One region of the Sphingomonas sp. Leaf28 genome, then DNA from elsewhere that is predicted to be linked to it. Evidence: predicted binding sites of a transcription regulator. Region 1 holds the regulator's gene; each other region holds the start of a gene.

Evidence for each region. Region 1 encodes LexA, which represses DNA repair genes until DNA is damaged. Its sites were predicted from a motif close to GTTCCNCNCTTGTTCT; they were not measured.
Region 2: the regulator LexA is predicted to act here: its motif matches at 1,429-1,444, upstream of ASE79_RS06785 (ImuA family protein).
Region 3: the regulator LexA is predicted to act here: its motif matches at 7,472-7,487, upstream of rmuC (DNA recombination protein RmuC).

Annotation. Positions count from the first base shown of each region.
Region 1 covers NZ_LMKX01000009.1:408,342-418,219, reverse strand. The annotation lists gene ASE79_RS15160 (peptidylprolyl isomerase) at 1-417, shown strand, start outside; gene ASE79_RS15155 (anthranilate synthase component I family protein) at 425-1,915, shown strand; gene ASE79_RS15150 (hypothetical protein) at 2,021-2,425, opposite strand; gene ASE79_RS15145 (anthranilate synthase component II) at 2,606-3,289, shown strand; gene trpD (anthranilate phosphoribosyltransferase) at 3,286-4,266, shown strand; gene trpC (indole-3-glycerol phosphate synthase TrpC) at 4,268-5,044, shown strand; gene moaC (cyclic pyranopterin monophosphate synthase MoaC) at 5,041-5,508, shown strand; gene ASE79_RS15125 (energy transducer TonB) at 5,597-6,331, opposite strand; gene ASE79_RS15120 (molybdopterin molybdotransferase MoeA) at 6,771-7,952, shown strand; gene lexA (transcriptional repressor LexA) at 8,021-8,704, shown strand; gene ASE79_RS15110 (ComEC/Rec2 family competence protein) at 8,695-9,878, opposite strand, start outside.
Region 2 covers NZ_LMKX01000007.1:50,516-60,393, forward strand. The annotation lists gene ASE79_RS20830 (hypothetical protein) at 1-371, opposite strand, end outside; gene ASE79_RS20255 (hypothetical protein) at 503-1,003, shown strand; gene ASE79_RS06785 (ImuA family protein) at 1,463-2,224, shown strand; gene ASE79_RS06790 (DNA polymerase Y family protein) at 2,139-3,929, shown strand; gene ASE79_RS06795 (error-prone DNA polymerase) at 3,926-7,189, shown strand; gene ASE79_RS06800 (hypothetical protein) at 7,189-7,476, shown strand; gene ASE79_RS20835 (hypothetical protein) at 7,545-7,919, shown strand; gene ASE79_RS06810 (SirB1 family protein) at 7,953-8,762, opposite strand; gene ASE79_RS20840 (hypothetical protein) at 9,007-9,144, shown strand; gene ASE79_RS06815 (SOS response-associated peptidase family protein) at 9,155-9,787, shown strand.
Region 3 covers NZ_LMKX01000011.1:170,040-179,917, forward strand. The annotation lists gene fabF (beta-ketoacyl-ACP synthase II) at 1-890, opposite strand, end outside; gene ASE79_RS18415 (acyl carrier protein) at 1,010-1,246, opposite strand; gene fabG (3-oxoacyl-[acyl-carrier-protein] reductase) at 1,324-2,061, opposite strand; gene ASE79_RS18425 (GxxExxY protein) at 2,076-2,498, opposite strand; gene fabD (ACP S-malonyltransferase) at 2,532-3,491, opposite strand; gene ASE79_RS18435 (RcnB family protein) at 3,686-4,042, shown strand; gene rpsF (30S ribosomal protein S6) at 4,215-4,649, shown strand; gene rpsR (30S ribosomal protein S18) at 4,652-4,876, shown strand; gene rplI (50S ribosomal protein L9) at 4,888-5,484, shown strand; gene rmuC (DNA recombination protein RmuC) at 5,877-7,235, opposite strand; gene def (peptide deformylase) at 7,676-8,200, opposite strand; gene recR (recombination mediator RecR) at 8,259-8,855, opposite strand; gene fmt (methionyl-tRNA formyltransferase) at 8,909-9,835, shown strand; gene truA (tRNA pseudouridine(38-40) synthase TruA) at 9,832-9,878, shown strand, end outside.

The sequences.
Region 1 (9,878 bases):
CTGGCGCGCATCAACAAGGGCATGACGATCCAGCAGTCGCTCGCGCAGACCAAGCTGCCGATCCCCGCCGCTCGCCCGCTGACCGCGTCGCGTGCGCAGATCGCCGCCGATCCGCGCGGTGCGCCGCCCGCGCTCGCGCTGATGTTCAGCATGGCGCCGAACACCGCCAAGACGCTGGCCGCGCCCGACGACAGCGGCTGGTTCATCATCAAGCTCGACAGCATCGCCAGCGGTAATGCGGCGGGCAACGATGCCGCGATCAAGGCCGCGCGCGCCAATATCGGCCGGTCGGTCGGTCGCGAATATGTCGAGCAGTTCGCCAAGGCGGTCCGCGTCGATGTCGGCGTGAAGACCAACGCGACCGCGCTCGCGCGCACCCGCGCCGAGTTGCTCGGCCAGGCCGGTACGGCGAACTGATCCTCGCATGACGCCCCGTGAAGCCTTGGCCGATGGGCGCCCCGCGCTCGTCTGGCGTCGTCAGGTCGCCGACACCGAGACGCCGGTCGCCGCCGCGCTCAAGCTCATCGAGCCGGGGCGTGGCGACTTCCTCCTCGAATCGGTCGAGGGCGGCGAGACGCGCGGCCGCCATAGCCTGATCGGCCTCGCGCCCGATCTGCTGTTCCGCGCGCACGGCCAGCGCGCCGAGATCAACCGCCACTGGGCGACGGATCGCGACACGTTCGAGCCGTGCGGCGTGCCGACGCTCGACGCGTTGCGCGCGCTCGTCGCCGAATGTCGCGCGGACGTCCCCGCCGAACTCCCCCGCGCGCTCGCCTGCCTCGTCGGCTATTTCGGCTATGCGACGATCGGCCTGGTCGAGACCCTGCCGCAGCCGCCGGTCGATCCACTCGGCCTGCCCGACATGATCTTCGTGCGACCGACCGTCGTGCTCGTGTTCGATCGCCTGACCGACGCGCTCTATCTGGTCGCGCCCGCCTGGCCCGATCCCGCGCGCGATGCCGACGCGATCGTCACCGAAGCCGAAGACCGGCTCGACGCGGTCGCGGCCAAGCTCGCCAGCACGCCCGTACCAGCCCCGGTCCGCGCCGACGTCGCCGAGCCCACCTACACGCCAGCGCTGCCCGAGGGCCGCTACGGCGAGATGGTGGCGACCGCGAAGGACTATATCCTCGCCGGCGACATCTTTCAGGTCGTGCTCGCGCAGCGGTTCAGCACGCCGTTCGCGCTCCCGCCGTTCGAGCTCTACCGCTCGCTACGCCGCATCAACCCGTCGCCGTTCCTCTATCATCTCGATCTCCCCGGCTTCGCACTGATCGGCTCGAGCCCCGAGATCCTCGTCCGCGTCCGCGACGATGAGATCACTATCCGCCCGATCGCAGGCACCCGCCCGCGCGGCAAGTCCGCCGCCGAAGACGAGGCGAACCGCATCAGCCTGCTCGCGGACCCGAAGGAACGCGCGGAGCATCTCATGCTGCTCGATCTCGGCCGCAACGATGTCGGCCGCGCCGCGTCGCCCGGGTCGGTGCGCGTGACGGCCAGCTACGGCGTCGAATTCTACAGCCACGTGATGCATATCGTGTCGAACGTCGTCGGCACGCTGTCGCCCGCCAAGGACGCGCTAGATGCGCTGTTTGCTGGGTTTCCCGCAGGCACTGTCAGCGGCGCACCAAAGGTCCGCGCGTGCCAAGTCATCGCCGAACTCGAGCCAGAGCGCCGCGGCGCCTATGCAGGCGGCGTTGGCTACTTCTCGCCCGACGGCTCGATGGACTCGTGCATCGTGCTACGCACCGCGGTGGTCAAGGACGGCACGATCCACGTCCAGGCCGGCGCCGGCATCGTCGCCGACAGCATCCCCGAATACGAACAACGCGAATGCGAAGCCAAGGCCGGCGCGATCCTGGCAGCGGCCCGCGAAGCGGTCGGCCGAGCAAAAGCGCCAAGCTTCGGACAGTAGCTCCTCTCCCCGTCATCCTGACGAAAGTCAGGATCCAGAGTTACAAGACGCGATCCTCTGTAGCGCTGGATCCTGACTTTCGTCAGGATGACACGAGAAGTTGGATTACGGCGTCGTGGTGGTCTCGCTGCTCGGCGCACGACGCTCCGCCGCATAGGCGTTGTTCCGCGCCAGGAAACAGCCCGACTGGCCACCCGTGCCGACCGCCGAACACGTATCCGGCAACCCGCCCGCGACTCGCCCGATCTGGTCCATCGACGCTGCGCGGTTGACCCAGCTCTGGTTCTGCGCGGCGATCGGCTTGTCCTCGCGGAGCGCCTTGGGAATCCGGTACGGCTGGTCGAGCGTCGAGCACACCACGACTTCGCCGTTCGTCGACGGCGGGCACTTCTGGTCCCCGGTCAGCGTGACGCTGCGGATCCGCTGCGGCGGCGAGGCGACCTGTGCATCCTGCGCGGACGCCATGGCGGGAAGCGCGATCAGTGCGGCGAGAACGACGGTACGAAACATGGGGAAAGGCTCCTTTGAAGGGATAACGTCCGTCACACAGCATTGCTCCGCACTGAATGAAGGTCGCCCGCGCCCCTCATATAGGGACGTCCGTCCCCATCCGCGACCGCCCCGCGGCACTTTGCGGCGCGCCGCCGCCGCGCGCCTTGCATGGCCCCGCGCTTCGGCTATGGCGGCGCGATGATCCTCGTCGTCGACAATTACGACAGCTTCACTTGGAACCTCGTCCATTACCTGATGGAGCTGGGCGTCGAAGTGGAAGTCGTCCGCAACGACGCGATCTCCGCCGGGCAAGCCTTGTCGTCGGGCGCGGACGCGTTCCTCATCTCCCCCGGCCCCTGCACGCCGACCGAGGCAGGCGTCAGCCTCGACCTCGTCGCCGCCTGCGCGGACGCGGGCAAGCCGCTGCTCGGCGTGTGCCTGGGCCATCAGGCGATCGGCCAGCATTTCGGCGGCAAGGTCGAGCGCGGCGGGCTGATGCACGGCAAGACCTCGCCCGTCCTCCACGACGATACCGGGCTCTACGCCGGACTCCCCTCGCCGTTCATCGCCACGCGCTACCACTCGCTGATCGTCAACGCGGTCCCCGACACGCTGGTGGTGAACGCCACCGCGCAGGACGGCACCGTCATGGGCTTCCGTCACAAGACGCTGCCGATCCACGGCGTCCAGTTCCACCCCGAGAGCATCGCCACCGAACACGGCCACGCGATGCTCGCCAATTTCCTCAAGATGGCCGACATTCCCCATCAACTCCCCTCCCGCCTGCGGGAGGGGTCGGGGGAGGGCAGCGCCGCAACCGCCGCGCCCACGAAGAGCGAAGCCCCTCCCCTAACCCCTCCCGCAGGCGGGAGGGGACTATGATCCTCCCCGACCCGTCCTCCCCCCTCTCGCGCGAATCCGCCCGCGAAGCGTTCGCCGACATCCTCGACGCGCGCGCCGGCGACGACGCGATCGCGACCTTCCTGATCGATCTGTCGGCGCGCGGCGAAACCAGCATCGAGATCGCCGAAGCCGCGCGCGCACTGCGCAACCGGATGATCCCGATCGACGCCCCCGCAGGCGCGATCGACGTCTGCGGCACCGGCGGCGATGGCCACCACACGGTCAACGTCTCGACCGCAGTCGCACTCGTCGTCGCGGCGTGCGGCGTCCCCGTCGCCAAGCACGGCAACCGCGCCGCCTCCAGCAAGGCCGGCGCCGCCGACACGCTCGAAGTCCTCGGCCTCGACATGGACCGCGCCGGCGCCACCGCCGAGGCGAGCCTCAACGACATCGGCATCGCCTTCCTGTTCGCCGCGAACCACCACCCGGCGATGAAGCGCATCACCCCGATCCGGCAGCGCATCGGCAAGCGCACCATCTTCAACCTGATGGGCCCGCTCGCCAACCCGGCCGGCACCACCCGCCAGCTGATCGGCATCGCGCGCCCCGACTACGTGACGCTCTACGCCGACGCGCTCGAACAGCTCGGCACGCAGGCCGCGCTCGTCGTCTCGGGCGAAGAAGGCCTCGACGAACTCTCCGGCGCGGGCCCCAGCATCGTCGCTTCGGTCGGCAGCGTCTCGCTCCCCGCGCGCATCGCCCCCGAAGATGCCGGCCTTACCGCCCACGCGATCACCGACATCCGTGGCGGCGACGCGCACCACAACGCCGACGCGCTCCGCCGCCTGCTCAAGGGCGAGACGGGCGCATACCGCGACGCCGTCCTGCTCAACGCCGCCGCCGCCTTGATGGTCGCCGGCACCGTCCCCACCCTTGTCGATGGCGTCGCGAAAGCCGCCACCGCCCTCGACACCGGCAGCGCCGACGCGCTGCTCGCCCGCTGGATCGCCTACTGACATGACCATGCTCGACCGTATCCTCGAGACCAAGCGCGCCGAAGTCGCCGCACGCAAGGCCACCACCTCGCTCGCCGATATCGACGCCGGGATCGCCCGCATGTCCAAACCACGCGGCTTCCGCGCGGCTCTTGACGCCAAGCCCGGCTACGCGCTGGTCGCCGAGGTCAAGAAGGCCAGCCCCTCGAAGGGCCTGATCCGCGCCGACTTCGATCCCGTCGCGCACGCCCGCGCCTATGAAGCCGGCGGTGCCGCGTGCCTGTCCGTCCTGACCGACGAAAAATGGTTCCAGGGCGCCGACGCCTACCTGACCGCCGCGCGCGACGCGGTCTCGATCCCCGTCCTGCGCAAGGACTTCATGGTCGACCCCTGGCAGTCGACCGAGGCGCGCGCGATCGGCGCCGACTGCATCCTCATCATCGTCGCCGCGCTCGACGACGTGCAGATGGCGGAGATCGAGGCGTCCGCGCTCGAATGCGGCATGGACGTGCTGGTCGAAGTCCACGACGCGCACGAAATGGAGCGCGCGCTCAAACTCAAGTCGCGGCTGATCGGCGTCAACAACCGCGACCTGCGCGACTTCACCGTCGACTTCAACCGCACCTACGAGCTGGTGAGCCGTGCCCCGAAGGACTGCACCTTCGTCGCCGAAAGCGGCCTCACCACGCGCGCCGAGCTCGACGCGATGGCCGAGCACGACATACGCTGCTTCCTGATCGGCGAAGCGCTGATGCGCCAGGACGATGTCGAGGCCGCGACGCGAGCGCTTGTAGGGTGACCGGTCTCACGCACATCGACGAAGCGGGCGCGGCACGGATGGTCGATGTCGGCGGCAAGGCGGTCACCGCGCGCGAGGCCGTCGCCTCGGGTCGGATCACCATGTCCGCCGAAGCCGCCGCCGCGATCGGCGCGGGCACGGCCAAGAAGGGCGACGTCCTCGCGGTCGCGCGCGTCGCCGGGATCATGGCGGCCAAGCGCACCAGCGACCTCATCCCACTCTGCCACCCGCTCCCGCTGACCAAGGTCGAGATCGACCTCGTCGTCGACGCGACCGGCGTCACCGCGACCGCAACCGCCTCGACCGAAGGCAAGACCGGCGTCGAGATGGAAGCGCTCACCGCCGCGACGGTCACGCTGCTGACGATCTACGACATGGCCAAAGCGATCGACAAGACGATGGTCCTCTCCGACATCCGCGTCCGCGCCAAATCAGGCGGGAAATCCGGCAACTGGACCGCCTGAAACCCTCTCCCCAACGGGGAGAGGGAAAGACGCCAAAGGCGTCGAGGGTGAGGGCAAGCCAAGCAAGACGGCCGCCCCTCAAGCCCGATCAGTCATCCATAGCCCATTCGTGATCCTCGACGATCGTCGACTCCACCGGCCGCCCCGCCGCATCGAGCGAAGGGTCATACCGAAACCGCTGCTCGATCAACCGACACGTCAGCGCATCCAGTTCCCGGCTCCCGCTGGATCCAGTCACTCGACACCGCGTAACCCGTCCATCCGTCCCGACCACATACCGCACCGACACCCGGCCACGGATCCCCGTCTCCGCCGCCTCGCGCGGATAGTCGGAGTCCTTCAGCCGCCCCTTGCGCCACCGCGGCGGCGTCTCCTCGCCACCCCCACCGTCGCCATCGCCAGACCCACCGCTCCCGGTGCCATTGCCGATCCCGCCGCTCCCGGTCCCCGGCCCGCGCACGTCCGAGGCGCCCGCCGTCGCCTGCGCGCCCAGCCCGGCCTTTTCCGCCACCACCAGCGGCGGCGGCACCACGATCGGCACCACCGGCGGCGGCGCCACGAGCTCGGTCGCCTTCGACTTGAGATTGGGCGGCGATGCAGCCCCCTCGGGCTTCCGGCTGAGCGACGGCCGCGGCTTGACCTTTTCGACCGGCGGCGGCGGCGGCGGCGGCGCCACCCCGAACACCTTCAACGCCTCCCCGACCGCCGCCGGCATCGGCACGACCAGCCCGTTGAGAAGCGCATAGCCAAGCATCCCCGGCAACACGACCGCCCCGATCGCCGCGCCGATCCTGTCTCTCGTCCGTGGCTGCGTCGCGGTCATCCTATTGATCTGGTGCGTCATTGCGCGCCAGAAAAGCCCCTCACCGCATGAACGCACGCTGGCCAGCGCCCCCACTACCTCCACCCCGGCGAAGGCCGGGGCCCAGTTGGGAAAGCCCAAGTGATAACCAGCGCCACCCGCCCCACCCTGTTTCCCCGCGAAGGCGGGGACCCAGCCTGGGCTCCCGCCTTCGCGGGAGAACAAGGAAGCAGTCGCTGAAGTTCGGTATCGACCGATGCAGCCGAAACGCGCGACCGCCGCTCCACCCCAACAACACCTGTCCTACACAACGATCGAATGGCACAGCACGGAACATACCGACCCACCCCCGCGCTTCCCCTTACGACACCCCGCCAAACGACGACCCGCCAAACACCTCCCAGCGTCTCTACTTCCTATACTTCACTTTTCCGAACCGCCCGAAAACAGAGACTTACGCATGACCCTAATCCCCGTCGCCGAAGCCCAGACCCGCCTCTTCGCCATGGCCCCCCGCGTCGGCCATGAGACCGTTCCCCTGCGCGACGCCGCCGGCCGCTGGGCCGCCGAGGATATCCTCGCCCGCCGGACCCAACCCGCCGCCGATCTCTCGGCGATGGACGGCTACGCGATCCGTTTCGCCGACCTCCCCGGCCCCTGGACCGTCATCGGCGAGAGCGCCGCCGGCCGCCCCTTCACCGGCGCCGTCGCCACAGGCCAAGCCACCCGCATCTTCACCGGCGCCGCGATGCCCGAGGGCGCTGACACCGTCATGGTCCAGGAAGAGGCCGAGCGCGACGGCGCCACGCTGATCCTCGCCGGCGAAGGCCCGCCGATGCTGGGGCGCAACACCCGCCGCAAGGGCCTAGACTTCTCGACCGGCACGCGTCTGATCGCGGCAGGCCAGCGCCTCAGCCCCGCGCGCATCGCCGTCGCCGCGACCGGCGGCCATGGCAGCGTCACGGTCAACCGCCGAGTCCGCGTCGCGGTCGCCGCCACCGGTGACGAACTCGTCCCGCCGGGCTCGACCACCGATGGCGTCGCGCTCCCCGAATCGAACGGCATCATGCTCGCCGCGATGCTCGCCGACATGCCCGTCGACGTCATCGATCTCGGCATCCTGCCCGACAATCTCGACGTCCTGCGCGACGCCTTCGCGAGCGTTCAGGCCGACCTCCTCGTCACCACCGGCGGCGCGTCGGTCGGCGATCACGACCTCGTCCGCCCGGCGATCGAGGCAGCGGGCGGAACGATCGATTTCTGGCGGATCGCGCTGCGCCCCGGCAAGCCGATGATGGCCGGCAGGATCGGCGACATGATGGTCCTCGGGCTTCCCGGCAATCCGGTCTCCGCGTTCGTCACCGCAATCCTGTTCGTGAAACCCGTCGTCGCGCACATGGCCGGCGCAAGCGATCCGCTACCGCAAGCGACGCATGCGCTGCTCGGCGAAGACCTGCCGGCCAACAACGCGCGGACCGATTATCTCCGTGCCGAACTGCGCGACGGCAAGGCCTATGCGTCGACGATCCAGGACAGCTCGATGCTGCTGACGCTCGCCCGCTCGACCTGCCTGATCGTGCGCCCCGGCAGCGCACCGGTGGCAAAAGCGGGCGAATCGGCGGAAATCCTCGTCATTGCGTGATGCGGGCGCTTGACGGGGTCAACTATGTTCCATAGAAGTTCCTCGTCTGTTCCGGACGGAGAACCGCCATGCTCACGCGCAAGCAGCACGAACTCGTCTGCTTCATCAATGATCGCCTCAACGATACCGGTGTGTCGCCGTCGTTCGAGGAAATGAAGGACGCGCTCGACCTGAAATCCAAGTCGGGCGTCCACCGTCTGATCAGCGCGCTCGAGGAGCGCAACTTCATCCGCCGCCTGCCGAACCGCGCGCGCGCACTCGAAGTGCTGCGGATGCCGGAGCGTCCGGAAAAGCCTGAAAAGAAGGTCGCCGCTAAGTCGTCGAACGTGAAGGCGGCGCCCGCTGCCGCCACGCCGCAGCCCGCCAACGACGTCATCGAGATCCCGCTCCACGGTCGCATCGCCGCGGGCGTTCCGATCGAGGCATTCGAAGGTAGCACGATGCTCGCCGTCCCCGCCGCGTTGCTGGGCACCGGCGAACATTACGCGCTCGAGGTGTCGGGTGATTCGATGGTCGAAGCCGGCATCCTCGACGGCGACTACGCGCTCATCCGCCGCACCGATATCGCCCGCGATGGCGAGATCGTCGTCGCGTTGATCGAGGACAGCGAAGCCACGCTCAAGTTCTTCCGCCGCGAAGGCGCAATGGTCCGTCTCGATCCGGCCAACCGCGCCTACGACCCTCAGCGCTATGCGCCGGCGCAAGTCCGCGTTCAGGGCAAGCTGTCGGGCATCCTGCGCCGCTACGACTGAAACCGGTACGCCGCCGGGTTAAAACGCCGGGCCTGCCCAGGTCCGGCGTCGAGCCTCGGCGGATCGCGCCAGGGATGACGGTCGCCCGGCGACAGGATGGTCTCGACCCGACCAGACCCCAACGTCACCGCCACCCCGCCGGTCCGCCGCAGCATATTTCGGTCGAGCCGCAACCATCGCGGCGTACAGCGACTCGGCAAGCTCCGCTCGCTGACGACGATATCGGCGGTCCGGCACGCGGCGAGCAACTGGTCGATCGGCACCATATACGCGCTCCGCGTCGCAAGAACCCGCCACGTCCGCCCGCCCCCCGCGATATCGGTCACGCATAGATCCCGACTGCACCGCGCATCGGGCTGGTCGGCCAGGAACAACGGTTCGCCGTCGACCCCGCCATTTTCGGCGAGCGTGGCGCGCGTATAATCCCCCGCCCGGTCCCGCAACATCGCCAGTCCCGCCGCCGTCCGCACCGCGACATGCCGCCCGTCTCCCGTCACCAGAATGTCCGGCGGCGGTGTCGTCAGCGCCCAGATCGCCCCCACCGCCAACGGCAGAGCGCCGAGCCGCCGCCACCGCGTCCGCCACAACGCAATCCAGATCCCGCCAACGACCATCAACGCAAACGCCGCACTCGGCATCGCCGGCAAGGCCCGCACCGACCCCGGCGCATCGGCCACGCGGTGCGCAAGCCACAACAGCGCGTCGAGCGACGTCTGCACCAGCCACCAGACCGGTGCGCCCATCCCCCCGACATCGAGCAGCAGCGCCAGCGCCTCGAGCGGCATCACGACGAACGTCGTCAACGGGATCGCGATGATATTGGCGAACGCACCGTACAAACCCGATTTATGGAAATGAAACACCGCGATCGGCATCAGCGCGACTTCCACCAACAGCCCGGTCAGCAGCAACGAGGCCACGCCGCGTCCCAGCTTTCGAACGCGCCCCTCGTCATGCGCCCCGAAAAAGGTCCGGATCGCCGGATGTTCGTGAAACGCCATGATCGCCGTGATCGCAGCAAACGAGAGCTGGAAGCTCGGCCCGGCCGCGGACTCGGGCAGCACGAGCATCACGCACATCGCCCCCGTCGCGACGAGTCGCAACGTCATCGCCTCCCGCCCCATCGCCAACGCCACCAACACCAGCAGTGCGGCGACGCAGGAGCGGATCGTCG
Region 2 (9,878 bases), on a different contig from region 1:
TGAACGACAGCGGCATGCTCGCGCAGGGAAGGGCGCCCGGTCCACCTTGCCGAACTGACCGCATCCGGTCCGCGAACCTCGTCCCACAGCGCCTTGAACTGGTCACGGACCATCTCACGCCGCAGATTGCGATCCTTCGTTTCCCGAGCATGGCGTACAAACGCTTCAAGGCTGGGCTGTGCCGCGACAAAGGCCGGCGCCAACGGCCGCAGGTCGGTCCGGCCAAGCAGCGCCCGGCGGAGCGCCTTGTAGCGCGTGTCGTCCGCCAGATCCTGGATGCCGTCGCAAGCGCCAAGGCATAGAGTTTGCAGACGCTGCAGCGCCTCCTCGTCGTTCAGCCCTTCCGGCCAGTGTGTTCCTGAATAGCCCATCGCATTCGATCCATTTCGACTCAGCTGACGGTCGGATGCACGAATGTTTGCCTGTAGGACATAGCAAGAACATCAAAGGGCCAGAACGTCGCTAGACATACGCGTAGCGATGATGTTGGTGGACAGCACCGATGCCGATCCGCCCCGAACATGTCTTCCTGTACCCGATCGATTGGCCCCAGCTATCGCATCTGGTCCGCTTCGTGCGCGCAGGCGGACGCTGCGAACATTGCGGGCGCCCACACGGGCAACGGGTCTTCCACATGGGCGACGGACGCTGGTGGGACAAAGGCCGGTCGTATTGGCGTAATGGCGACGGCAGACGTGTTCGCCGACCGATCGAGAACATCCTCGACTTAGGCAAATGGACACCGGTGGTGCTGGCCTGTGCGCACCTCAATCATGACCCCAGTGACAGCGCGCTTAACCAGTTGGCGGCGCTCTGCCAGCGCTGCCACATGATTTACGATGGCCCTGAACATCGTCGTCGACGTTGGATGAACGCACATTACCGGCGTGCGCTCGGCGATCTGTTCTACGGCCCATATCCGATGCGGGGGGCGGACTGGATCACCCCGACACCCATCAGCATGCTCGATGACAGCCGATCGCTATACGCGAACGTCCGGTAGCTCGGAGCACCGGAAACGCTGTGCCGGCTGCGTCCGGGCAAAAAAAGGGGCCGCCAAAAGCGACCCGGGAAGTTTTTAGGAGAGGATGCCTGAAAGGCGTCACCTTGGTATCCGGCAGGCCGGGCAATGGCGAATGCAAAACTGGCTAATCCGGATTGCATTTCATGCACTTGGCGGGATGTCGGAGCCAAACTCATCCCTTGGCTAGCTCGGCGATAAGGCACGGCTGACGAAGGTTCGATAGCGCGGGAAACGGACTGGATCCGGCACGCCGATCCGCATGCCCAATGACAGTCGTTCGCATACGCGCATTCACGGTCGCCCGCCTCCGCGGCACATAGCCAAACGCGCTTCGCAACGTTCGCAGGCAGAACCTTATCCACATGAGTCTCAAGTCTGACGCTTGACCAAACGGTTCCGGTAACGGAACATAAAGTGAACAGGTAGAGTCTAGACATTATGATCACCGCCCTCGAGTCCCTGCCGACAACCATCGCCCACCTGCGGACAATCGCAACGCCGGTGGTGGATCACCGCATCATGCCGTTCGGTATCCCTGCGCTCGACGATCGCCTCGCAAGCAGGGGCCTTCGCACTGGAGCGCTGCACGAGGTCGCCGCACAAAGCTGTGCGATGGTCGACGATGCCGCAGCAACGCTGTTCCTCGCAGGCATCGCCGCGCGAGAAGCGGCGCATACAGGCGGCCCGGTGCTGTGGGTGAGCTGTCGCAACGATCTCTATGCGCCGGGCTTGGAGCAGGCGGGGCTATCATCTGCCGACTTGATTCACGCACAACCCCGTGACGATGCAGCCTTGCTGGCCGTCGTCGAAGACGCGGTGCGCGATGGAACGCCGTCAGCGGTGATCGCCGAGGTTAGCCGGATGTCGATGGTGGCGACCCGGCGCCTGCAACTGGTCGCGGCCGACGCCGACATTCCCGTTCTCATCCTGCGACGCAGACGTAATCGCGACCAGGATCCGCTCGCCGAGCCGTCCGCGGCCTGGACGCGCTGGCGGATCGCCAGTGCGTCGTCCGAGCGCCTGGGCGTCGCCGGCGTCGGCCGATCGCGGTGGCAGGTCGAGGTCGCACGGCAACGTGGCGGCGAAGCATTTTCGATGATTTTGGAGGGCTGCGATGAGACGGGTTGTCTCGCTGTTCCTGCCGCACTTGGCCATCGAGCGGCTGAGACGGCTGGACCGGCACGCTACGCGGCCGCCTGAGCGGCCAGCCCTTCAGCTTCCCGTCGACGACGATCCCGGTGCGTGTTCGGTGCCGCGGGGCGGCGGGTGGCGGCCGGGCGCGCGCTGGGCGCGTGCCGACATGCCGACCAGGCAGGATGTGGAAGGTGAGATCGCAGCGCTGCCTGCGCATGCGAAACCACCCATGCGTGAACTTGGCCGACGATCGGAGGCGGCGAACCATCCGTTCCACGGACCAGCGCAAGCAGACAGTCACGACAGGGTCGCGGCGACCGTTGCGGCGTTCCACAGGGCACCGCTCGCGCTGGTCGGTAAAGTTGGCCGGCGCGAAGAGGTGGTGGCCGCCTGCGATGGCGCAGCTGCGTTGGGGATCACGATCGGCATGGCCGCGACCCATGCGCGTGCGCTGGTGTCCGATCTCGACATCCGACCGTCCGAGACGGAGGCGGATGCCGCGATGCTGGATCAGCTTGCGCTACGCGCGGTGCGCCGCTGGTCACCGATCGCCGCAGCCACACCGCCCGACGGGCTGTGGCTCGACCTGACCGGCTGCGCGCATCTCCATGGCGGGGAAGAACGGTTCTGCCGGCGTCTGCGCGCGTTTTGCCAGCGTGCCGGGTTCACCGCCCGCGTGGCGGTTGCAGACACACCGGGCGCGGCACACGCCATTGCCCGGTTCGGGCCTGCCGACATCGCGATCGTGCCCACAGGGCGGACGGTCGACGCGCTCAGCGGCCTACCGGTCGCGGCCTTGCGCCTAGCAGGCACTGCGCTTGTCGCCGCCCGCAAGTTCGGCTTCGAACGCGTCGCCGATCTTCTACCGGTCGCGCGCGGGCCTTTGGCACGCCGGCTCGGGCTGGCCGCAATCACGCGGCTCGATCAGGCACTCGGCGCGGTCGCCGAACCCATCACGCCGCGCACCGACGAGGTCATGCCGATCGTCGAGCGCCGGCTGCTCGAACCGATCGTCACCGCAGACGCGATCGCGCAGGTCATGGAGGATCTGCTCGGCGACATGGCCGAGCTGCTGCGCGCGAAGGGGCTCGGCGTACGATCACTACGGCTCGGTGGCCTACGCGTCGATGGCACCGAGCAGGTCGTGGCCGTCGGCACCTCACGCCCGACGCGCGAGGTTTCGCACCTGTTGCGGCTCATGAAGCTCAGGATCGAACGGATCGATCCGGGCCTGGGGCTCGAGCAATTCTATCTGGCGGCACCGCACACAGAGCCGCTCGACGCGGTCGATCTTGGCGCGGTTCTCGCCGGTGAGGTACTCGTGCGTGATCCGGCCCGTCTCGTCGACGTCGTTGCCGGCCGCATCGGCGCTGACGCCGTGTTCCGGATCGCCCCTGTTGAAAGCCACGTGCCCGAGCGCGCCGTCATGCGCGCCGACCCGGTGGTGGCGCCCGCGGGCTGGCCGAAATGGCGACGACCGACGCGCCTGCTGGCCAGGCCTGAACCGCTGTGGGGCGTCATTGCACTGATGCCCGATCAGCCGCCCCGGCGGTTCGAGTGGCGCGGCCGGCCGCACAAGGTCGTCGCAGGCGACGGCCCCGAGCGGATCCACGGTGAGTGGTGGCGCCGCGACGCGGAAGTCTGGGCGGTACGCGACTATTACCGCGTCGAGGATGAGACCGGCGGTCGCTACTGGGTGTTCCGGCGTGGCGACGGGTTCGTCGAGGACACCGGCGATCTGAGCTGGTGGATGCACGGCGTGTTCGCATGACCGACTATGTCGAACTCCAGGTCCTCACGCACTTCTCGCTGCTACGCGGCGCCTCGAGCCCCGAGGAGCTGTTCGCGGCTGCCGCGCTGCTCGGCTATCCGTCGATCGGGGTCAGCGACATCGGCACGGTCGCGGGTGTGGTGCGCGCATGGGAAGCGCAGAAGGCGACGGGCGTTCGCTCGATCGCCGGCACACGCGTCAATCTGTCCTGCGGCCGGCAGTTGCTGCTCTACCCGACCAACCGCCCCGCCTGGTCGCGCCTGACGCGTCTGCTGACAGTGGGCAAGAAGCGGGCGGGAAAGGGGGGGTGCCTCCTCCACTGGAATGACCTCGAACCCTGGTCGGAGGGCATGATCGCCATCCTGCTGCCGGTTGAGCCGGACGAGGATAATCTGGCAGCGCTCGCCGACCTGAAGACACTCTATGGCCGGCGTGGGTATATGGCATTGTTCCAGCGGCGCCGGCCGGACGATGCCGTGCGGATCGACGCGCTGGCGCAGCAGGCAGGTGGCGCTGGCGTTCGCGCGGTGGTGACGGGCGACGTCCTCTATCACGCGCCCGAAGCACGGCTACTGCAGGACGTGGTGACGGCCGTGCGCGAGAAATGCACCGTCGACGAGCTTGGCTACCGGCGCGAGGTCAATGCCGACCGTGCGCTCAAATCCCCCGACGAGATGGTCCGGCGGTTCAAGGCGTATCCCGATGCGCTGCGGGCCAGCGTCGACATCGCGCGGCTATGCACCTTCGATCTGGGCGAGCTGGCCTATCAGTATCCGCATGAGCGGCTAATCGACGGGCTGACCGCGCAAGAAGCTTTGCAGAAGCTCGCGGAAGACGCTGTCGACGTAATGTTCAACGGCGCGGTGCCGGCTGCCTATACCGAGCAGATCGCCCATGAGATGAAGCTCATCGGCGAGCTTGGCTATGCGCCGTATTTCCTGACCGTCTACGCGATCGTCCGCGAAGCCCGCCGGCGCGGGATCCTCTGCCAGGGCCGCGGTTCGGCCGCCAATTCCTGCGTCTGCTTCGTCCTCGGCGTTACCTCGATCGACCCGATCAAGCATGAGTTGCTGTTCGAGCGGTTCGTCAGTGGCGAGCGCCGCGAGCCGCCCGATATCGACGTCGACTTCGAGCATGAGCGTCGCGAAGAGATCATCCAGTGGATCTATGAGACCTATGGTCGCAATCACTCCGCGCTGACCGCCGTCGTCACGCGCTACCGCGCACGCGGAGCGGTCCGCGACGTCGGCAAGGCGCTCGGCCTGCCCGAGGATCTGACCTCGTCATTGGCAGGGCAAGTGTGGGGCTGGTCGGCCGAAGGCGTCGGCGAAAAGCAGGTCAACGAATTGAACCTCGACATCGGCGATCGTCGCCTGCGCCTCACGCTCGAGCTAGCCCGCAAGCTCATCGGCGTGCCGCGCCATATGTCTCAGCATCCAGGCGGCTTCGTTCTCACCCATGACCGTCTCGACGATCTCGTCCCGATCGAACCCGCCGCGATGGAAGACCGCCAGATCATCGAGTGGGACAAGGATGACATCGATGCGCTGAAGTTCATGAAGGTCGACGTGCTGGGTCTCGGCATGCTCGGCTGCATGAATCGCGCCTTCAACATGCTCGAGGTGGACAAGGGGCTTCGGGTCGGTTTGGCCGATCTGCAGGACGATGATCCCGACGTCTATGCGATGATCTCGAAGGCCGACACGCTCGGCACCTTCCAGATCGAAAGCCGCGCGCAGATGAGCATGCTGCCGCGCATGAAACCGCGGCGCTTCTATGATCTCGTGATCCAGGTCGCGATCGTACGACCGGGACCGATCCAGGGCGACATGGTTCACCCGTATCTGCGTAGGCGTGAAGGGCTGGAGAAGCCGGAATACCCGCGGCCCGAATTGCGCGCGGTGCTGGAAAAGACGCTCGGCGTGCCGCTGTTCCAGGAGCAGGCGATGAAGGTCGCGATCGTCGGCGCGGGGTTCACGCCGGCCGAAGCCGACCAGCTCCGCCGTGCCATGGCGACGTTCAAGTTCACAGGGGGCGTGTCGCACTTCAGCGAAAAGCTCATCGGGGGCATGGTCGAGCGCGGCTACCCGCGTGAGTTCGCCGAACGCACCTTCCGTCAGCTCGAGGGCTTCGGGTCTTACGGCTTTCCCGAGAGCCACGCGGCCTCATTCGCCAAGATTTCCTACGCATCGTCGTGGATGAAGCATCATCACCCGGACGTGTTCTGCGCGAGCCTGATGAACGCGCAGCCGATGGGGTTCTATGCACCCGCCCAGATCGTTCGCGACGCGCGCGAGCATGGCGTCGTGGTTCGCCCCCCTTGCGTCAACGCAAGCCGTTGGGACTGCACGCTGGAGCCGTATGGCGGGCGGTACCTCGCCGTACGGCTGGGACTCCGGCAGATCCGCGGTCTGTCCAATGCGGACGGCGCCAAGATCGTCGGCGCGCGCGAGCTGACCGCGTTCGAAAGCGTGGAAGATGTATGGCGACGATCGGGCGTCCAGCGCGCGGCGATCGAGAAGCTCGCCGACGGCGACGCCTTTCATAGTTTCGGTGCCAATCGTCGGCAGGGCCTGTGGAAGGTGAGGGGGCTCGGCGAAGCGCCGCTGCCGCTGTTTGCCGCGGCCGACCGCGCGGACCAGGCCGTCAGCGCGGAAGGGATCGAGCCCGATGTCGAACTGCGCCCACTGACCGATGGTCGTGAGGTTATCGAGGACTACCGGGCGCTGCAGCTCTCGCTGCGCGCACATCCGCTGACTTTCGTGCGCGACGAGCTGGCGCGCCGTGGGGTGACCAAGTGTGCGGACCTGGCGACCATTCGCGACGGACGCCATGTCGAGGTCGCCGGCATCATCCTTGTTCGCCAGAAGCCCGGGTCTGCCAAGGGCGTGCTATTCATCACGATCGAAGACGAGACCGGGATCGCCAACGGCATTCTGTGGCCCGATCGGTTCGAGCGGCAGCGCCGCACTGTGATGTCCGCGTCGATGATCGGCATGAAGGGCAGGGTGCAGAAGGAGGGCGAGGTCATCCACGTCATCTGCGATCGGATTATCGACCATGGCGACCTGCTGCACCGGGTCGGCGAGATGTCGTTCCCGCACCGGACCGGTCGCGGTGACGGTGCCAAGCATGCCGGCTCCCCCGATCGTGGCGACAAGGGCCGGAGCCCTGCCCCTTGCAACTCTTACTGGCCGCCCCATGCGGACGGCATGGATCCGGAAGCTGTCATGAAGTTCAAATCTCACGACTTTCATTGATGGCCAAGCTCGTCCGTCATCAACGCGTTGTCATCGCGCTATCGGTGCATATCTTGCGGGGCGGCGTTGCGCGCTGCTCGGACGCTCGGGTCGATGTCGTCGAGATCCGGTTGGCGCTGCGCTGCCTGCTGCCGCACTGCCCGGAACGCTGGCCCCTCGAGCTCTACTGGGATGCCGCCCGGCAGGAAAACGAGATCGGCAGGGCACAGGGTGTGACCGCTGCGTTCAACGGGATCGTCCGCCAGTTGCGGCGCGCCGGCTGTTATGAAGAGGTAACCGAACCGTGAGTATGCGACTACCGCGAGCAGCCATTGCTCGCGTTCCCGAAGGCACGCGGATCGTCAGCGTTGAGCGAATGTCGCGGGCTTTTACCAAATACCATCTGGATGACGGACGCGCACTGCACCGGTTCAAGATGGAAGAGCCGCATGCGACCCCGCATGATCACCCCTGGAGCTTCGACACCGAGATCCTTGATGGCGGCTATGTCGAAGAGGTGTTTCACCTGGATCCAAACGGCGGTTGGCACAGCGAACTGGTTCACCGACTCCCTGGCGAAACCTACCATGTCGACGCTGCGCACATTCACCGCATCGTGGAGCTGCCGACGGGTGAGTGCTGGACGCTCGTTCGCGCAGGTCCCCACACACGCGAGACCCGGTTCTGGCGGTTCGGAGAAGTGGTTCAGTCCCGGGCGTGGCATGAGCGCCGATGGACGCGCTTAAGATAAGGCATCACGGCAACGGTCGATCCACCACAATATTCATGACGGCGTTGGCCGGGGAAGGGCATCGAGCGCTGCCGATACCTGCAGGCGCAGATCGTCGTCCCGGGTGATCTCCAGCATCGCACTGAGGCTGCTGCGGGCGCCGGCCACATCACCTGCGACCAGTTGAAGTCTGGCGCGCTCCCACCAACCATGGGCATGCGTAGGCGCCACGATCGTCATACGGTCGTACAGGACCAGCGCGCGTGCGGGATCCCCGGCCTGCTCGGCACGGGTCGCCTGGTTGAGCAGCAGGCGGACGAGCGCCGACCGGTTCGATAGGGGAAGCATCCCGTCGGAAAACCGGGCCTGGCCCGTCATCTGCTCCAACAAGGCTTCCACCTGTTCAGGGGCGACGATGCGCCCGTCATTGAAGGGATCGATGATGAGAACATCCGATACGTCACCGAGGCGGACAAGGACGTGGCCGGGGGTATTGAGCGGCATCGCCGACCAACCCAGGCGGCGCGCCATCGCCACATAGATAATCGACAGACTGATCGGCAGCCCGAGCCGCCGATCGACGACCGCGATCAGGTCCGCATTCTGGGGATCGTCGTAGTGCGTGCGGTCACCGGAGAATCGGAACTCTTCAACCATCACGCTGCTTAGAGCCTGGGCCTGGGCGACGCTGTTCGCTGCGTCGCCGTCAGCGGCGCGCAGGGCTATTTCTATGTCGGTCAGCTCGTCGAGATATTCATCGAGATCGACATCCGGATGATCGAGCGCTGCGAGTTCTAGGGCGGCCAGATCAAGCTCAATCTCCCCGTCTTCCATCAGCCCGAGATGAAGAATGGTATTGGTCATGAAGCGGTAGATGGGGGCTTTTCCAATCGTTCCTATGACACGGCGGGCTAGGGGGGCCGGTGAACGTCGCGTCATTCATTCGCGCTGGCCAAAGACGACGATCCGTTCGAAGCCGTGTTCGCATGCCCCGCGCAGCTAATCTGGCCCCGATAGGCCCGCGGCCAAGTCTCGCTGGCACACCGTGTCGCAGGACTGTGCGACCCATGTCATTGCCGAGTGCATTATGCTCGGGCATCGTGACACTATGAACGAGCAAAACAGTGATTTCGAACAGGCGGCACAGATTGTCGAGGCGTTCTCCGAAAGCGAGACCGACGAACGCATTCTCGAACTGCTGACGCGGATCGCAGCCGCGATCCGCGATCACGCAATAGACAACTAAGGCAGCGACCATGTGCAATCGCGCCCGCATGCTCGGTGAACCCGAAACCCATTGGGAGTCTGCTGCGAAGATCTTTAGCGAGCGACCGCGCGACAACCGGTTCGATCCGCGCGAGCTTCGCCCCAAGAGCCGAAATTATGTGGTGCGGGAACAAGACGGCGAGCGTGCCTGGGATGTGATGTCGTGGGACGTGCTGGGCGGGAAGGCTCCATGGCCGATGACCAACGTCCGTAACCTGGCCCTTCCACAGTGGCGCAAACTCGAGGAAAAGCCGGAAAACCGTTGCCTCGTGCCGTTGACCGAGTTTTGCGAATTCACGCCCGACAAGCATGACTTAGGTGACGGCAAACCGCCGCTCAAAGGCGAAATGTGGTTCAGCGTGATCGACCAGCCCGTGTTCGCAGTCGCCGGTTTTTGGCAGCACACTGCTGAAGGAAACGGGTTCACGATGGTCACGTGCGATCCCAACACGCTGGTGGCGCCGATCCACCCGAAAGCCATGATCACGATCCTGGATCCTGCCGACATCGATACGTGGCTGCGCGGAACCTACGACGATATCGTTGGCCTGCAGAAACCCTATGACCCTGCCAAGATGACCGTCCGGGGGCCTGTCTTCCCGACACGCAGCAAGGAACGGTAGCGTTCAGCTATCCTTGGCATTCGAAAATGACCGCACCGAACGATCCATTGTGTCCGCTGCGTGTTGTAAGGCGGTGACAGGGAGCCGAGAC
Region 3 (9,878 bases), on a different contig from region 1:
GACTTCTTGATCGCCATCTGCATCGAGCGGAACGCGCCATCGCCTTCAGGATGCGGCGCGGTGACGTGATACGCGTCGCCCGACAGACCATAGCCGATGACTTCGGCGTACATCTTCGCGCCGCGTGCCTTGGCGTGTTCATATTCCTCGAGCACCAGCACGCCAGCGCCCTCGCCCATCACGAAGCCGTCGCGGTCCTTGTCGTACGGCCGCGAAGCCTTTTCGGGCGAATCGTTGAAGTTGGTCGACAGCGCACGTGCCTGCGCGAACCCGGCGATGCCGAGCGGGCAGACGGTGCCCTCCGCACCGCCCGCGAGCATCACGTCGGCATCATCCATCGCGATCATCCGCGCGGCGTCGCCGATCGCATGCGCACCGGTCGAGCAGGCGGTGACGACCGCGTGGTTCGGACCACGCAGCCCGTATTTGATCGAAACCTGACCAGAAATCAGGTTGATCAGTCGACCATGCACGAAGTGCGGCGACACCCGACGCGGGCCCTTGGTGTGCAGAACGATCGATTCGCTCTCGATGCCCGGCAGGCCACCGATGCCCGAGCCGATCGAGACACCGGCACGCCAGCTCTCTTCGAGCGTCATCTCGGTCAGCCCGGCGTCTTCCAGAGCCTGGCCAGCCGCGTCGATGCCGTAGATGATGAACGGATCGACCTGGCGCTGGACCTTGTGATCCACCCGCTTGCCGGGATCGAAGCCATACTCATGGTCGGCCGGTTTCACCTCACAGGCGATGCGGCATACCTGATCGGACGCGTCGAAGCGCGTGATCGGGCCCGCACCCGACTTGCCGGCGAGGATATTCGCCCAAGCCGTTTCAACATCGGCCCCCAGGGGGGTGACCAGGCCTAACCCGGTTACGACGACACGCCGCATGGCTTCAAACTCCGTCTGCTCTCAAAACGAAACGGCTCCCCGCCCTCTCAGCAAGGACGGGGAGCCGCTTAAATTCAACCCATCAGGGTAGGCCCAGTTGCCCGGACCTCACGCCCTGATCAGGCCTTGTGCTCGTCGATGTACGTGATCGCATCCTTGACGGTCGCAATCTTCTCGGCGGCATCATCGGGAATCTCGACGCCGAATTCTTCCTCGAACGCCATGACGAGTTCGACGATGTCGAGGCTGTCTGCGCCCAGGTCGTCGATGAAGCTCGCGTCCTCGGTCACCTTGTCGGCTTCGACGCCGAGATGCTCGACGACGATTTTCTTCACGCGGTCAGCGGTCTCGCTCATGGTAGTTCCCTCTTCAAATCTGGGGGTTTTCGGTATTTCCTGAACGCACCTAGAACGCGGCAGTTCAGCGCGCAAGTTCAGATCATCGCCATCCCGCCGTTCACGTGCACGGTTTGTCCCGTGACGTAGCCGGCTTCGCGGCTTGCGAGATACACGACGGCGGCGCCGATGTCTGCGCCTTCACCGAGGCGACCCGCCGGAATCTTCGTCGTCAGCGCGGTCTTCTGCGCCTCGGGCAGCGCGTCGGTCATTGGCGAGGTGATGAAACCGGGCGCGACGCAGTTGACGGTGATGCCGCGGCTGGCGAGTTCCTGCGCCATCGATTTCGACATGCCGATCAGCCCCGCCTTCGACGCGGCATAGTTCGCCTGCCCCGGATTGCCGGTGACGCCGACAATCGACGTGACCGAGATCATGCGGCCGAAGCGCGCCTTCATCATCGGCTTGGCAGCGGCGCGCATGAGGCGGAACGCGGCTTCGAGATTGACGCGAATGACGCTGTCCCACTCCTCGTCCTTCATCCGCATCGCGAGGTTGTCGCGCGTGACGCCGGCATTGTTGACGAGGATATCGAGTCTGCCGAGCGCCTCGACCGCCTGCGGCACGAGCGCATCGACCGCGGCGCCATCCGACAGGTTGCATGGCAGCGCGACGTGATCGCCACCGAGGCTGGCGCGAAACGCCTCCAGCTTGTCGGCGTTGGACCCGGATACGGCCAGCCGCGCGCCTTGCGTGGCGAGGGCCTTGGCGATCTCGGACCCGATCCCGCCGGATGCGCCGGTAACCAGCGCGGTCATGCCTGTGAGGTCGAACATTCTAATCTCCAGATTCAAGAAATTTGTTCGCGCAGAGGCGCGGAGGACGCAGAGGGGCGGTAGTTGTTGACGAGACGGCGGACACCCTCTTTCAGTGTGTCCCCGCCGAAGTTGATGAGCAAACCGACGGGCTGTTTGGTCAATCTGAGATAGGTCAGCAGTTGCTTCGCGTGGACGGGCAGAAGGCGCTCGACCGACTTGATCTCGACGACCAATCGGTCGTCAACCAGCAGATCGATCCGGAAAGCCGCCTCGAAGCGTAAGCCTTCGAACTCGATATCGATCGCCCGTTGTCGCGCAACGCTGTAGCCCATCGCCACCAACCGACCGGCAAGAACCGCTTCGTAGACGCTTTCGAGAAGCCCCGGCCCTAGATCCCGATGCAGGCGCAGTGCGACATCAAGGACGTCGCCACTGACCGCATCGATATCTTTCATAACCTCTGCGTCCTCTGCGCCTCTGCGCGAAATCTAAAGCACCTTAACCAATGCCTCGATATCGTCCATCGTGATGACGCTGAGCGTCTCGACGTCGGGGGCGATGCGCTTGACCATTGGGCCGAGCACCTTGCCGCCGAATTCGACGAACTGCCCCACCCCCGCCGCGTGCATCGCCAGCACCGATTCGCGCCAGCGAACCATGCCCGTAACCTGCTGAACCAGCAGATGCCGGATCGCGCCGGGCTCGGCGACCGCGACCGCGTCGACATTGGCGAACACCGGCACCAGCGGCGCACGCAGGTCGGCATCGAGCAAGGCCGCCTCCATCGCATCGGCAGCGGGCTGCATCAGCGGGCAGTGGAACGGCGCGGAGACGGGGAGCAGGACCGCACGCTTGGCGCCCAGGTCCTTGGCGAGCGCGATCGCCTTCTCGATCGCGAGGCGGTGGCCGGAGATGACCACCTGCGACGGATCATTGTCGTTGGCGACCGTGCACACCAGCTCGGGCCCGCCCTCGGCCAGGATCGAATCGACCGCGGCGCCCGCGATCAGCTGCGCCTTTTCCAGATCCGCGCCGAGCAACGCCGCCATCGCCCCCTCGCCGACCGGTACCGCCGCCTGCATCGCCCGGCCACGCAGCTTGAGCAGCCGCGCGGTGGTCGACAGGTCGAGCGCGCCCGCGGCACACAAGGCTGTATATTCGCCGAGGCTGTGCCCAGCGACATAGTCGGCCTTGTCGGCAAGGCGGAGACCGCCCTCCTTCTCGGCGACGCGCAACGTGGCGATCGCATTCGCCATGATCGCGGGCTGCGCATTCTCGGTGAGGAGCAGGTCGTCCGCTGGCCCCTCGCTCATCAGCCGGAACAGATGCTGGCCGAGCGCCTCGTCGACTTCGGCAAAGACCTCGCGGGCGGTGCCGCTGGCGTCGGCGAGTGCCTTGCCCATGCCGACAGACTGGCTCCCCTGGCCGGGGAAGATGAACGCGCGCATGACCTCTCCTCTTTGAAGCGGGCGGACTAGAAAGGTGCGGGCCGAGTTGCAACTGCGCGAACCTGAACGAACCCGCCGGATTTGCGACAAACTGCGACCATTTCGCCGTCCCTGCGACAAGCGCCTGCGACAACCGGCCCCCAGATTATGGAGGACGCCGCAGCAACGGCGCCGTGTTTCAACGGGAGATTACCATGAAGAAGTTCATCCTCAGCGCGCTTGCCGCCACCCTCGTCGCCAGCCCGCTGCTCGCCGCCGCCCCGGCCGAAGCGCAGCAGCGCCGCGAAGTGACCACCGTGCGCCAGAACAACAACGGCCGCACCGTCGTCACCAAGAAGACGGTCGTCCGCGCACCGCAGCAGCGCAACTGGCGCGCCGGCCAGCGCTTCGATCGTCGCCAGGCGCAGAACTATCGCGTGATCACGACGTATCGCAACTATCGCCTCGCCGCCCCGCCGCGTGGCAGCCAGTGGGTCCGCTCGGGCAATGATGCGATCCTGATCAACGGCCGCGGCAACGTGGTGCAGGTTCGCGGCGGCGCATTCCGGTAATCGAACCGGTAGGGTCGTAACCAATCTTGCCTTTCCCCGATAATCGGGTAAGGGCCATTGCAACCGGGGTGAGAGATTCGCGTCTCTCGCCCCTGTTTGCATTCTAGACGACAGCCGGAGGGGTGCACGCATGGGGCGTGTATCAGCGATCGGCCAAGACGAAGGACAAGACATGGCTCTTTACGAGCACGTGTTCCTTGCGCGCCAGGATCTGGCACAAGCGCAGGTGGACGCTCTGGCGGAAATCGCCACCAAGATCGTGAACGACAACGAAGGTCGGGTCGTAAAGACCGAGAACTGGGGCTTGCGTTCGCTGGCGTACAAGATCGCCAAGAACCGCAAGGCGCACTATGTGATGCTCGAGATCGATGCCCCGGGCAGCGTGATCGCAGAGCTGGAGCGCCAGACGCAGATCAACGAAGACATCATTCGTTACATGACGGTCAAGGTCGACACCCTCGAAGAGGGCCCGACCGTGATGATGCGCAAGTCGGACCGCGACCGTGAGCGTCGTGGCGACCGCGAAGGTGGCCGTGAAGGCCGTCCTGACCGCGGCGATCGTCCGGACCGTGGTCCCCGTCGTGACCGCGAAGAGGGAGCTGAATAATCATGGCACGTCCATTCTTCCGCCGCCGCAAGAGCTGCCCGTTCTCCGCCAAAGACGCTCCCCGGATTGACTATAAGGACGTCCGGTTGCTGCAGGGCTTCGTGTCCGAGCGTGGCAAGATCGTCCCGTCGCGTATCACTTCGGTGGCCGCAAAGAAGCAGCGCGAACTGGCCCAGGCCATCAAGCGTGCGCGTCATCTGGGCCTGCTGCCCTACATCGTTAAGTAAGGAGCGCCCACATGGACGTCATTCTGCTTGAGCGCGTCGAAAAGCTCGGCGCCATCGGCGACGTGGTGAAGGTAAAGGACGGCTACGCCCGTAACTTCCTTCTCCCGAACAAGAAGGCGCTTCGTTCGAACGAAGCCAACCGCAAGGTGTTCGAATCGAACCGTGCGCGGATCGAGTCGGACAACGCATCGCGTCGCAGCGATGCCGAGACCGAAGCGAAGACCTTCAACGACACGACCATCACCCTGATCCGTCAGGCGTCGAACACCGGTCAGCTCTACGGTTCGGTCGCGGTTCGCGATCTGGTCGACGCGCTGGTGGCCGATGGTCACAAGGTCGCAAAGTCGGCGATCGTGCTCGACAAGCCGATCAAGGCGATCGGCGTGTACACCGTCAAGGTTGCACTCCACCCCGAGGTGTCGGTGTCCGTCAAGGTCAACGTCGCCCGCTCGCCGGAAGAGGCCGAGATGCAGGCTTCGGGCGTCGACGTGATGTCGTCGATGTTCGAGCGTGACGAGGCTGGCTTCGTCGAGGATTACGATCCGAACGCAGAGCCCGGCGCCACCGCCGAAGCACCGCGCGACCAGGAGGACGAGGCGCAGGGCTAATCCCCTCGCCTTATCCGGCTGTTACGAAAAGGCCCGCCCGGAGCGATCCGGGCGGGCCTTTTTTTTGCGCATTTTAGATGCGGATCAGGGGCAGGTTACGCAGGCGCCGATCACGGCGGCGAAGGGGATGAGCGCGCAGAAGATGGGGACGAGATGCTTCATGGCCGGGTCACTCTTTGAGAGGTGTTGCCGGGATAATGCGCGGCCTTGGGAAAGGTTTCCCGCAGGTGAACGAATTTTGTACCGATCGGTTTTTGTGGCTGGAACGGGATTGCTTGTCCACCCCGGCGGAGGCCGGGGCCCAATTGGAATGGCAGATGTAACGGCGTCCTGCGCCCAGTTGGCACCGTCCCCAACTGGGCCCCGGCCTTCGCCGGGGTGGTGTGTTGGTGTCAGATTTGTGCGTCTTCGGGCTTCTCGATCAGCGCAGGTCCCTCGCCTAGCGCCAGCGCGTCGACCGAGGACACGTCTTCCAGATCGCGGGCGCCTGTTTCGATGTTGAGGTCGCGGAACTTGCGGCCGGTGACCATCAGGCGGCCGTTGAACGAGTTGGTGAACCCGTTGAAATTCTTCACCGCGCTGTTGAGACCGACGCCGACCTTGCGCAGGTCGTCCGCGACCTTGGCGAGGCGATCGTGCATCTCCTTGCCGAGTTCACCGATCTTGCGCGCCTCGTTGGCGAGCTTTTCCTGACGCCACACCGCCGCCACCGTACGCGCGATCGCGATCAGGTTGGTCGGCGTCGCCAGCAGCACGCGCTTCTCGAAGGCGAAATCCCACAGCGTCGGATCATGCTCTAGCGCCGCCGAGAGGAAATGCTCGCCGGGGACGAACATGATCACATAGTCGGGCGTGTCGGCGAACTGGCTCCAATAGGCCTTGTTGCCGAGGCCGTTGACGTGCGCGCGCATCGACGCCGCATGCGCCGCGAGACCGATCAGCCGCTCGGCGTCGTCGACCGCGCCAAATGCGTCCTGATAGGCGTTGAGCGACACCTTCGCATCGATGACCAGCGCGCGGCCACCGGGGACGCGGATGATCGCATCCGGGCGCAACCTAGCGCCGTCATCGCCCACCGCGACGCTGACTTCGGTCTGGAAGTCGGTGTGCTCGCTTAGGCCGCAGGTTTCGAGGACGTTCTTGAGCTGCTGCTCGCCCCAGCGGCCGCGAGACTTGGGTGCGTTGCGCAAGGAATTGACCAGCTTGGCGGCCTCGGTCGACACCTTCTCCTGGCCGAGCCGCATCTGTTCGATCTGACCCTTGAGGTCGCCGAACGCATCGCGGCGCTCGGCCTCGACCTTGGCGACGCCCTCTTCATAGCGTTGCAGACGATCGCTGACGGGTTGCAGCATCGACTTGAGATTCTGTCCGGCGGTTTCCTCCGACTGACGGAAGCGTGCGTCGGCGCGGTCGAGGAATTGCACCTGCGCCGCCTCGAGCGCCTTGGCGGCGGCGGCACCGAACTGCGCAGTCATCGCGTCGTTGGCGTCCTTTAACTGGCACAAAGTGACGAGGTGCGCGGCCTGGCGTTCCTCGCTCTGCGCCTGGAGGCGGGCGAGGTCGCGCTGCGCCTCGTTGCGCTCTCGCTCGACCGCGTCGCGGGCGGTGCGGAGGAGGTCGGCGTCGGCGGCCTTGGTCCGGGCTACGGCGAGATCGCTGGCGAGGGTCGTAGCGCGGCGGGAGGCCAGCAGCCAGCCCAGGAGGACGCCCGCGGCGAGCGCGAGGACGGCGATGATGGCGAACTCAGCCATTTTGCGTGGCCGAAACCGGAGTGAAGTATAGGAAGTATAGACGCACGTGCAGCATCGTTTCTGGCGAGGATGCGCGGGGTGGCGGGCGGGTTTGGGAGGGGTATGGGGACGTCATGCGTGGAACATACGTCGAACGCGTGGGGTAGGACAGTGTGAATATCGTGCTGTCGCGCGGGGGCGGGAGGTCTGGGTTTCGCGCGGTGGCGCTTGTGGTTCTGGGCTCCCGCCTTCGCGGGAGAACTAGAGGGGGGCGGTACTTACCCCAATACCTGGGCACCACCCCGGCGGAGGCCGGGGCCCAATTGGAGAGGTCGTGGTAACGAAGGACCGCGCTTTGTCAGCACCGTCCCCCATTTGGGCCCCGGCCTTCGCCGGGGTGGTGGCGTGTTGGGTGGACGGGCGCGCCCTTTCAGGTGCTCATCCGGGCGCACCCACACGCGTCACCCCAGCTTGCGGGCCTTCGCGAGCTTCTTCAGCACCATGTCGCGCTTGAGGCGGCTGATTTGGTCGATGAACAGCACGCCATCGAGATGGTCGATCTCGTGCTGCATGCAGGTCGAGAGCAGGCCGTCGAGCTCTTCCTCGAACGCAGCGCCGGTCTCGTCGAGCCACTTGACGACGCAGCGCGACGGGCGGGCGACCTCGGCATATTGCTCGGGGATCGAGAGGCAGCCTTCGTTGTACGTCGACATCTCGTCGCTGACCGACAGGATCTCGGCGTTGATATAGGCCTTGGGTGCCTTGATCGGCTTGTCCTCCTCGTCCTTCTCTTCCTGAAGGTCGATGACGAGGACGCGCTTCTGCACGCCGACCTGGGTCGCGGCCAGGCCGATGCCGTTGAAGTCGTACATCGTCTCGATCATGTCGGCGACGAGCGTGCGGATGGAATCGTCGACCGTGTCCACCGGCTCGGCGACGAGGCGCAGGCGGGGATCGGGGACTTCGAGAACGGTCATTACGGTCATACCGCGCAGCTAAGTACAGCGCGGGGGGCCGTCAAGCACTTGGCGCAAGCCGCGGGGATCAGGCCATCGGGCGGCGCGCGCGCAACGCCTGCGCCAGCGTGCCCTCGTCGAGATAGTCGAGTTCGCCGCCGACCGGCAGCCCGTGCGCGAGTTGGGTGACGCGGACCGGGAAGCGTTCGATCCGCTCGGCGATGTAATGCGCGGTGGTCTGGCCCTCGAGCGTGGCGTTCATCGCGAGCACGACCTCGTCGATGCCGCCCGCCTCGATCCGGCGGACCAGGCTGTCGATGCTGAGATCCTCGGGGCGGATGCCTTCAAGCGCGGACAGCCGGCCGCCCAGCACGTGGAAGCGGCCGGGGAACAACCGCGAGCGATCGAGCGCCCAGAGGTCGGCCACCTCTTCGACCACGCACAAAGACCGCTGGTCGCGGCGGGGGTCGGCGCAGATCGCGCAGGGGTTGGTGGTATCGACGTTGCCGCAGGTGGTGCAGTTCTCCAGCCGCTCGTCGACCGCGGTCAGCGCCTCGCGCAAGGGGCCCAGCGCGGCGTCGCGCTTCTTGAGCAGATGCAGCACGGCGCGACGTGCGGACCGGGGGCCTAGGCCGGGGAGCCGGGCCAGCGCCTGCGTCAGCGCCTCGATCTCGGGGGATGCCATCGGGAACAGATAGGGGGTTGCGTCGCTCCCCGCCAGCGTGTTCGAGAGGCGCCATGCGGATCATCTTCATGGGAACGCCGGACTTCGCCGTGCCGGTGCTGGAGGCCCTCGTCGCGGCGGGGCATGACGTGGTGGCGGCGTATTGCCAGCCGGCGCGACCGGGCGGGCGACGCGGGCGCGAGCTGGTGCCTTCGCCGGTGCAGGTTCGGGCGGAGGCGCTAGGGATCGAGGTGCGGACGCCGGTGTCGTTCAAGGCGTCGTTGCCCGAGGGTCTCGCCGCGCGGGAAGCGTTTGCGGCCTTGGGGGCGGATGTTGCGGTCGTCGCTGCGTATGGCCTGATACTGCCGCGTGCGGTGCTCGACGCGCCGCGGTTCGGGTGCCTCAACGTGCACGGCTCGCTGTTGCCGCGGTGGCGGGGGGCGGCGCCGGTGCAGCGCGCGATCCTGGCGGGCGATCTGCAGACAGGGGTCGGGATCATGCAGATGGAGGCCGGGCTGGATACCGGGGCGGTGCGGCTCGAGGGGCGGACCGACGTTGCGGGGAAGACGGCGGGCGATCTTACCGCCGAGCTGTCGGCGATGGGGGCGCGGTTGATGGTCGAGGTGTTGGGCGATCTCGACGCCTACCCTGCCCGGCCGCAGCCCGAGGAGGGCGTCACCTATGCCGCCAAGATCGACAAGGCGGAGGCGCGGATCGATTTCGAGCGGTCGGCGGTCGAGGTCGAGCGGCTGGTGCGCGCGATGAACCCGGCGCCCGGCGCGTGGTTCGAGGTCGCCGGCGAGCGGGTGAAAGTGCTCGCGGCGGACGTGTTGCCGTTCAGTTTTCTGGGGTGCGAGGGGCTGACGGTCAACGACGCGCTGACGATCGGGTGCGGCGACGGCGCGATCCGGCCGACCTTGGTGCAGCGGGCCGGGCGCGGCGTTACCTCGGCGGACGAGCTGCTACGCGGGTTTGCGATTCGCTCGGGGACTCAGCTTTGACGCGGTTCGCGTTGACGGTGGAATTCGACGGGCGGCCGTTCAT